2 regions of the Thauera sinica genome follow, and region 2 is predicted to be linked to the other one. Evidence: predicted binding sites of a transcription regulator. Region 2 holds the regulator's gene; the other holds the start of a gene.

Region 1 (3,403 bases), 490 kb from region 2:
GCCGCACGGCGCCGGCACTCGGCGCATCCAGGCCGCCCAGCAGGTGCAGCAGCGTGCTCTTGCCCGAGCCCGAGGCGCCGACGATGGCCAGCCGTTCGCCGCGCGCCACCGCCAAGCTCACGCCGGCCAGCACCTGCACCGCATCCGCGCCTTCGCGAAAGCGCTTTTCCAGCCGCTCGCAGGCCAGCACCGGCCCGCCGCCCGCGGCATCGTTCCTCGCGGTTCCGATCACGTTCTCACTCATAGCGCAGCGCCTCCGCCGGATTCACCTTCGATGCCCGCCAACTGGGGTACAGCGCCGCCAGCAGGGTGAGCGCGAAGGACACCGACACGATGCTGACGACGTCGCTCCACAGGACCTTGGACGGCAGCTCGTCGATGTAGTAGATCTCCTTGTTCCACAGCGTCATGCCGGTGATCGTCTCGAGCACGGGGATCACCACGTCCAGGTTGTGCGCGATCAGCAAGCCGCCGGCCACGCCGCCGGCCAGGCCGACGAGGCCGATGATCGTGCCCTGCAGCACGAACACCGCCATGATCGATGCCGGGCTGGCGCCCAGCGTGCGCAGGATGGCGATGTCGGCATACTTTTCCTGCACCGCCATCACCAGCGTGGACACGATGTTGAAGGCGGCCACCGCGACGATCAGGAACAGGATCAGCGTCATCATCGTTTTCTCCAGCGCCACCGCGCGGAAGAAATTGGCGTGGCTGCGCGTCCAGTCGGCAACGACGAGGCCCGGTTCCGTCAGCGTGGCGGCCAGTTCGCGCGCCACCCGCGGCGCGGCGAACAGGTCGTCGAGCTTGAGCCGCACCCCGCTCACCTCCTCGCCCATGCGGTACAGCGCCTGGGCATCGGCGAGGTGGATCAGGGCGAGGCCCGAGTCGTATTCGTACATGCCGGCCTCGAACACGCCAACCACCTCGAACTGCTTGACGCGGGGCAGCACCGCCGCCGGCGTCACCAGGCCCTGCGGCGCGATCAGCGTGACCTTGTCGCCCGGCGTGACGCGCAGCGCCAGCGCCAGGTCGCGCCCCAGCACGATGCCGAAGCGGCCCGGCTGCAGCGCCTCGAACGCGCCCGCCTTCATGTGCTGGGCGAAATCGGCCACCTTGTCCTCCTCGGAGGGGATCACGCCGCGCACCATGGTGCCGCGCACCGCCTCGTCGAAGGACAGCATGCCCTGCTCCTGCACATAGGGCGCCGCCGCCTTCACCGACGGATGCCGCACCGCTTCGTCGGCCACCTGCTGCCAGGACGCCAGCCCGGTGCCGATCCCCTGGATCTGCACGTGCGAGGCCACGCCGAGGATGCGGGTGCGCAGTTCCTCCTGGAAGCCGTTCATCACCGACAGCACCACGATCAGCGCCGCGACGCCGAGCGCGATGCCCAGCATCGACACCAGGGAGATGAAGGAGATGAAGCGGTTGCGGCCCTGCGCCCGCTTGCGTGAGCGGGTATAGCGCAGGCCGACGAGAAATTCGTAACGCATCGATCGATCGGGGACGGGCCGGAGATGGCGAGGCCGGCATTGTGCCGGGGATGACGGCCGCTGGGGAGCCCGACGACAAATGAGTGTGTAAGCGGCGATGGGCAGCGGCACGGCAGAGAGGGCACGGATGCCCCTGCCGCCGCCGCGGCGGCCGGAATGCGGCAGGCCCGTGGCGGCCGGCTCCCCCTGGCATCAGAGGGCCGCTGTTGACTTCGATGACTGTATTTAAATACAGTTTTCAACATGCTTCCCCCCTACGCCGAACTCCATTGCCTGACGAACTTCAGCTTCCAGCGCGGCGCTTCGCACCCCGAAGAACTCGTCGCGCGGGCAGCCGGGTACGGCTACGCCGCGCTGGCGATCACCGACGAATGCTCGCTCGCCGGCGTGGTGCGCGCCCATCGCGCATTGCAGGATCTGCCGCCCGGTGCCGCGCCGAAGCTGATCGTCGGCAGCGAGATCCACCTCGCCGGCGGGCCCTGCGTGGTGCTGCTGGCCACCTGCCGCGCGGGCTACGGCCAGTTGTCGCGGCTGATCACCACCGCGCGGCGTGCCGCGGCAAAGGGCGAATACCACTTGGCGCGCGAGGCGTTCGGGCGCATCGCCCCGGCCGGCCTGCGGGACTGCTTGGCGCTGCTGGTACCGCCGCCCGGCCTGCCGGACGCCACCGCCCTGCCCGCCGACGCCCGCTGGCTGGCCGGGCTCTTTCCCGGCCGCGCCTGGCTGGCGGTGTCGGTCGGCTTCGACGGCCGGGACCGCGCCCGCATCACCGCCCTGCGCCGCCTCGCGCGCGCCGCCGGCCTGCCGGCGGTGGCCGCCACCGGCGCACTGATGCACGACGCCGCCCGCCGCCCGCTCGCCGACGTGCTCACCGCCACGCGGCTGCATTGCAGCGTGGCCGAAGCCGGACTGCAACTGGCGCCGAACGCCGAACGCCGGCTGCACGACCGCGATGCGCTGGCGCGGCGCTACCCGCCGGCATTGCTGGCGGAAACCCTGGCGGTGGCCGCGCGCTGCCGCTTCAGCCTGGACGAACTGCGCTACGAATACCCGGAAGAACTGGTCCCGCCCGGCGAGACGGCCACCTCCTGGCTGCGCCGGCTGGTCGAGGACGGGCTGCGCTGGCGTTTCCTGCGGCACGAAGCCGTGCCCGACGTGCCGGGGTCGGACGTGCCGGAGCCGGACGCCGGCCGGACGCCGCCGCCGTCCGACCCGGTGCCGCCCGCCGTCCGCGGCCGGATCGAGCACGAACTGGCGCTGATCGCCGAGCTGGGTTACGAGGCTTACTTCCTCACCGTGCACGACGTCGTGCGCTTTGCCCGCAGCGCCGGCATCCTGTGCCAGGGGCGCGGCTCGGCGGCGAATTCCGCGGTGTGCTGGGCGCTGGGCGTCACCGAGGTCGATCCCGCGCTGGGCATCATGCTGGTCGAACGCTTCATCTCGCGTGAACGCAACGAGCCGCCCGACATCGACGTCGATTTCGAGCACGACCGGCGCGAGGAAGTCATCCAGTACATCTACCGCAAATATGGCCGCGAACGCGCCGCGCTGGCCGCCACCGTGATCACCTACCGCGCCCGCAGCGCGCTGCGCGACGTCGGCCGCGCGCTGGGCCTGGGCGAAGCGCAGATCGAACGCCTGACGCGCGACCATTTCTGGTTCGACGGCCGCCAGATCCTGCCCGAGCGGCTGCGGGATGCGGGCGTGGACCCGCAAAGCCCGGTGGTGCGCCACCTCGCCGCCCTCGTCGAGGAACTGATCGGTTTTCCGCGCCACCTGTCGCAGCACGTCGGCGGCTTCGTCATCGCCCGCGGCCGGCTCGACGAACTGGTACCGGTGGAGAACGCGGCGATGGCCGAACGCACCGTGATCCAGTGGGACAAGGACGACCTCGACACCGTCGGCCTGCT
Region 2 (3,403 bases):
GCGCCTGCAGATGCAGCGCCGGCGCGACGGCCAGCGCCGCGGCGACGCGCTGGCCCGCCCTCACGCCCAGGGCGCGGGCCTGGGCGTTGGCCGCGACGACGCGCGGCCCCGGATGCCCGGCGGTGATCGCCAGCGGGGCATCGGGCCCTCCGCGGGCGAATACCTGCAGGGGCAGGTCGGGCAGCAGCAGGGCGAGCCACAGCATGGGTCAGCGCACGAGCGACAGGGGCGGCGGGGCAGGGTGCGGGATCGCCTGCGGCATGCCCTCCTGCTCCCGTTCCGCCGCCATCCGCCCGAGGGAGAGCAGCGGTGCCGCCATGCCGGCCTCGTTGCCGGGCAGACCTGCGGCATCGTCCTGCAGGTGGCGCACGGGCAGGAGCAGGGGCCCTGCCGCGGGCGGCCCCCGCCGCTTCAGGATGGTGACCTGCAGCATTCCGCCCGCGCCGGAGAGGGCCAACCGCAGCGGCGCGGGCGAGGACTGCCGGACCGCTGCGCGCGGGCGGAACAGGAAGAGGGGCGTGGCGGCTTCTTCCGCCGCGAGCTGGAGCCGGCGCAGGCCGGCGGTATCGATGCGCTGCAGCCAGGCAAGGACCGCCACGCAGGCGCCCGAGGCGACGGCCTGCCGGGCCGCCCACAGCGCGTCGCCGCCCGCACCGGGGCGGATCAGCAGCAAGCGGGAAAGCGGCACGCCCGCCGCAGCCAGTGCCGGTGCATAAGGGAGGAAGGGCGGCGATACCCAGGCGAACCAGCGCCCGGACGCGGGACGGCCCAGCACCGGCAGCAGCAGCGACAGCTCACCCACGCCGGGGTGGTCGGCCAGCAGCTCGATCAGGGCGTTGGCCGGCCAGCCGCCGCCGGGCAGTTCGGCATCCAGCGCATCGAAGCCGCTGGAGAGGACCGGGCCGCCGCCGTGCGCCAGCCGGCTGGCCTGCCACACCGAGCCGGCCAGCGTGCTGCAAAGTCCGGCCGCGGAAGCAAGGGCGGCGGCAGCGCTCACCGGACTGTCCCCCCGTCGTCGCATGGCGGAGGGCCGGCCTTGCACGGCCGACCCGGGGCGCGGAGCGAATCTTCCGGGGGAGGGAAGGCGCCTCCTTCCGGCAGCCATGCGGGAGCACTCATGGCAAACCGCCTGGCGTACGCCGTCGGGAAAACCTGCCGGCCGGCTCAGTGATCCTTGCGGATCAGGCCGACCATGATGCCTTCGATCACCAGCGGTTCGCGGCGGGTATCGACGACGATGGGGTGGAAATCCGGATTCGCCGGCAGCAGTTCGACCAGCGGCCCCTTGCGCTGCAGCGTCTTCACGGTGACGTCGTCATCGACGCGGGCCACGACGATCTGGCCGTTGCGCGCTTCGCCGCTGCGATGCACCGCGATGAGGTCGCCGTCGAGGATGCCGGCATCGCGCATGCTCAGGCCGCGCACCCGCAGCAGGTAGTCGGCGCGCGGCGAGAACAGGGCGGGATCGAGCTGGAAGCGTGCCTCCACATGCTCGGCAGCGAGGATGGGGCTGCCGGCGGCGACGCGGCCGACCAGCGGCAGGCCGAGCGCCTCGGCGAGGCGGATGCCGCGTGCCCGGCCTTCCTCGAGCAGGATCGCGCCCTTGGCGGCGAGCGCGCGCAGGTGGGTCTCGGCGGCGTTGGGTGAGCGGAAGCCGAATGCCGAGCAGACTTCCGCGCGGGTCGGTGGACGGCCTTCGGATTCGACGGTGCCGCGGATGAAGTCGAGGATTTCCTGCTGGCGGGCGGTCAGGCTGTCGCTACGGGGGGGCATGGCTGTCTCCGGGTGATGCTGTAATTTTAAACAGTCTCGAACCCGGAGCAAGCCCCTCCCGCAATTTTGGTGGTGGTGTGCTGCCCCGATCCACCGCGGCGGATCAGGGCAGCAGCACGGCGGCGCCCTGCAACCGGCCGTGCCGCAGGCGCTCGAGTGCCAGGTTGGCGTCGGCGAGGGGGAAGCGGGTGACCTCGGTGCGCACCGGTACCTGCGGCGCCAGTGCGAGGAATTCGTCGCCGTCGCGGCGGGTCAGGTTGGCCACCGAGACGATGCGGCGCTCGCCCCACAGGATGCGGTAGGGAAAGGCCGGGATGTCGCTCATGTGGATGCCGGCGCAGACCACCGTGCCGCCCTTGGCCATGGCATGCAGCGCAGCGGGTACCAGTTCGCCGGCGGGTGCGAAGATCAGCGCGGCGTCGAGCGGCACGGGCGGGACGTCCTCCGCGGCGCCGGCCCAGCGGGCGCCGAGGCTGCGGGCGAAGGACTGGCTTGCTTCGTCACCGCGCCGGGTGAAGGCCAGCACGTCGCGCTTCTGCCACACCGCCACCTGGGCAATGATGTGCGCCGCGGCGCCGAAGCCGTAGATGCCCAGGCGCCGGGCGTCGCCCGCCATGACGAGCGCGCGGTAGCCGATCAGGCCGGCGCACAGCAGCGGCGCGGCTTGTGCGGCATCGATCGCGCCGGGCAGCGGAAAGCAGTAGCGCGCATCGGCCACGGTGTATTCGGCGTAGCCGCCGTGGATCTGGTAGCCGGTGAAGCGGGCGTGGTCGCACAGGTTTTCGCGATGGCTGGCGCAGTAGCCGCAAGTGCCGCAGGTCCAGCCCAGCCAGGGCACGCCCATGCGCTGCCCGACCGCGACGCCGCGCACGCCGCTGCCGGTGGCGACGACACGGCCGACGATCTCGTGCCCGGGCACCATCGGCAGGACGGGGTCCGGAAGCTCGCCGTCGATCAGGTGCAGATCGGTGCGGCAGACGCCGCAAGCCTCCACCCGCAGCAGGATTTCGCCCGCAGCGGGAACCGGCACGGGGAGTTCGGCCATGCGCAGGGCCTGGCCGGGGCGCTCGAACAGCATCGCACGCATGGTCGTGGGGGACATCTCGCACCTCCGTCGTTGCGCCCATGATGCGTTGCGTCTTGAGCCGCCGGCGCATCTGGGCTATTGGTTCTCCATGCGCCGCCCGCAATCACGCGGGGCCGGCCGTCGATGAGGGAGGACGCCGAAATGATCATTCCGCCCCGGCCCGCGGCCGGCTCCGGTAGAGTTCGCCTGAGCACTCGGCTAGAATCCGCCACACGTCAGGGAGAACCCATGCTGCAAAGCGGAGACCTTGCACCCTCGTTTTCCTTGCCTGACGCGGACATGGAGATTTTCGATCTCGCCTCCGCACTCGGCAAGCAGCATGTGGTTCTCTATTTCTACCCACGCGACAACACGCCCGGATGCACGCTTCAGGCCGCGGACTTCAGCGACCATGAAGACGGGTTCGCCCGCCACGGCTGCATCGTGATCGGCGTGAGCCCGGACGACTGCATCACGCACGCCGAATTCCGCGACCAGCAGGGCCTGTCTATCCGCCTGCTGTCGGACAGCGACACCGAGGTGTGCCGGCTGTACGGGGTGTGG

The links. The regulator LexA, encoded in region 2, represses DNA repair genes until DNA is damaged. The targets are predictions, from matches to a motif close to ACTGTATNTANATACAGT.
Region 1: the regulator LexA is predicted to act here: its motif matches at 1,712-1,729, upstream of CCZ27_RS06235 (error-prone DNA polymerase).

What each region holds. Positions count from the first base shown of each region.
Region 1 is NZ_CP023439.1:1,420,038-1,423,440, reverse strand. Features, by position in the region: gene lolD (lipoprotein-releasing ABC transporter ATP-binding protein LolD) at 1-244, opposite strand, end outside; gene CCZ27_RS06240 (lipoprotein-releasing ABC transporter permease subunit) at 237-1,493, opposite strand; gene CCZ27_RS06235 (error-prone DNA polymerase) at 1,737-3,403, shown strand, end outside.
Region 2 is NZ_CP023439.1:1,908,471-1,911,873, forward strand. Features, by position in the region: gene CCZ27_RS08315 (Y-family DNA polymerase) at 1-205, opposite strand, end outside; gene imuA (translesion DNA synthesis-associated protein ImuA) at 209-997, opposite strand; gene lexA (transcriptional repressor LexA) at 1,165-1,773, opposite strand; gene CCZ27_RS08330 (zinc-dependent alcohol dehydrogenase family protein) at 1,877-2,875, opposite strand; gene CCZ27_RS08335 (peroxiredoxin) at 3,089-3,403, shown strand, end outside.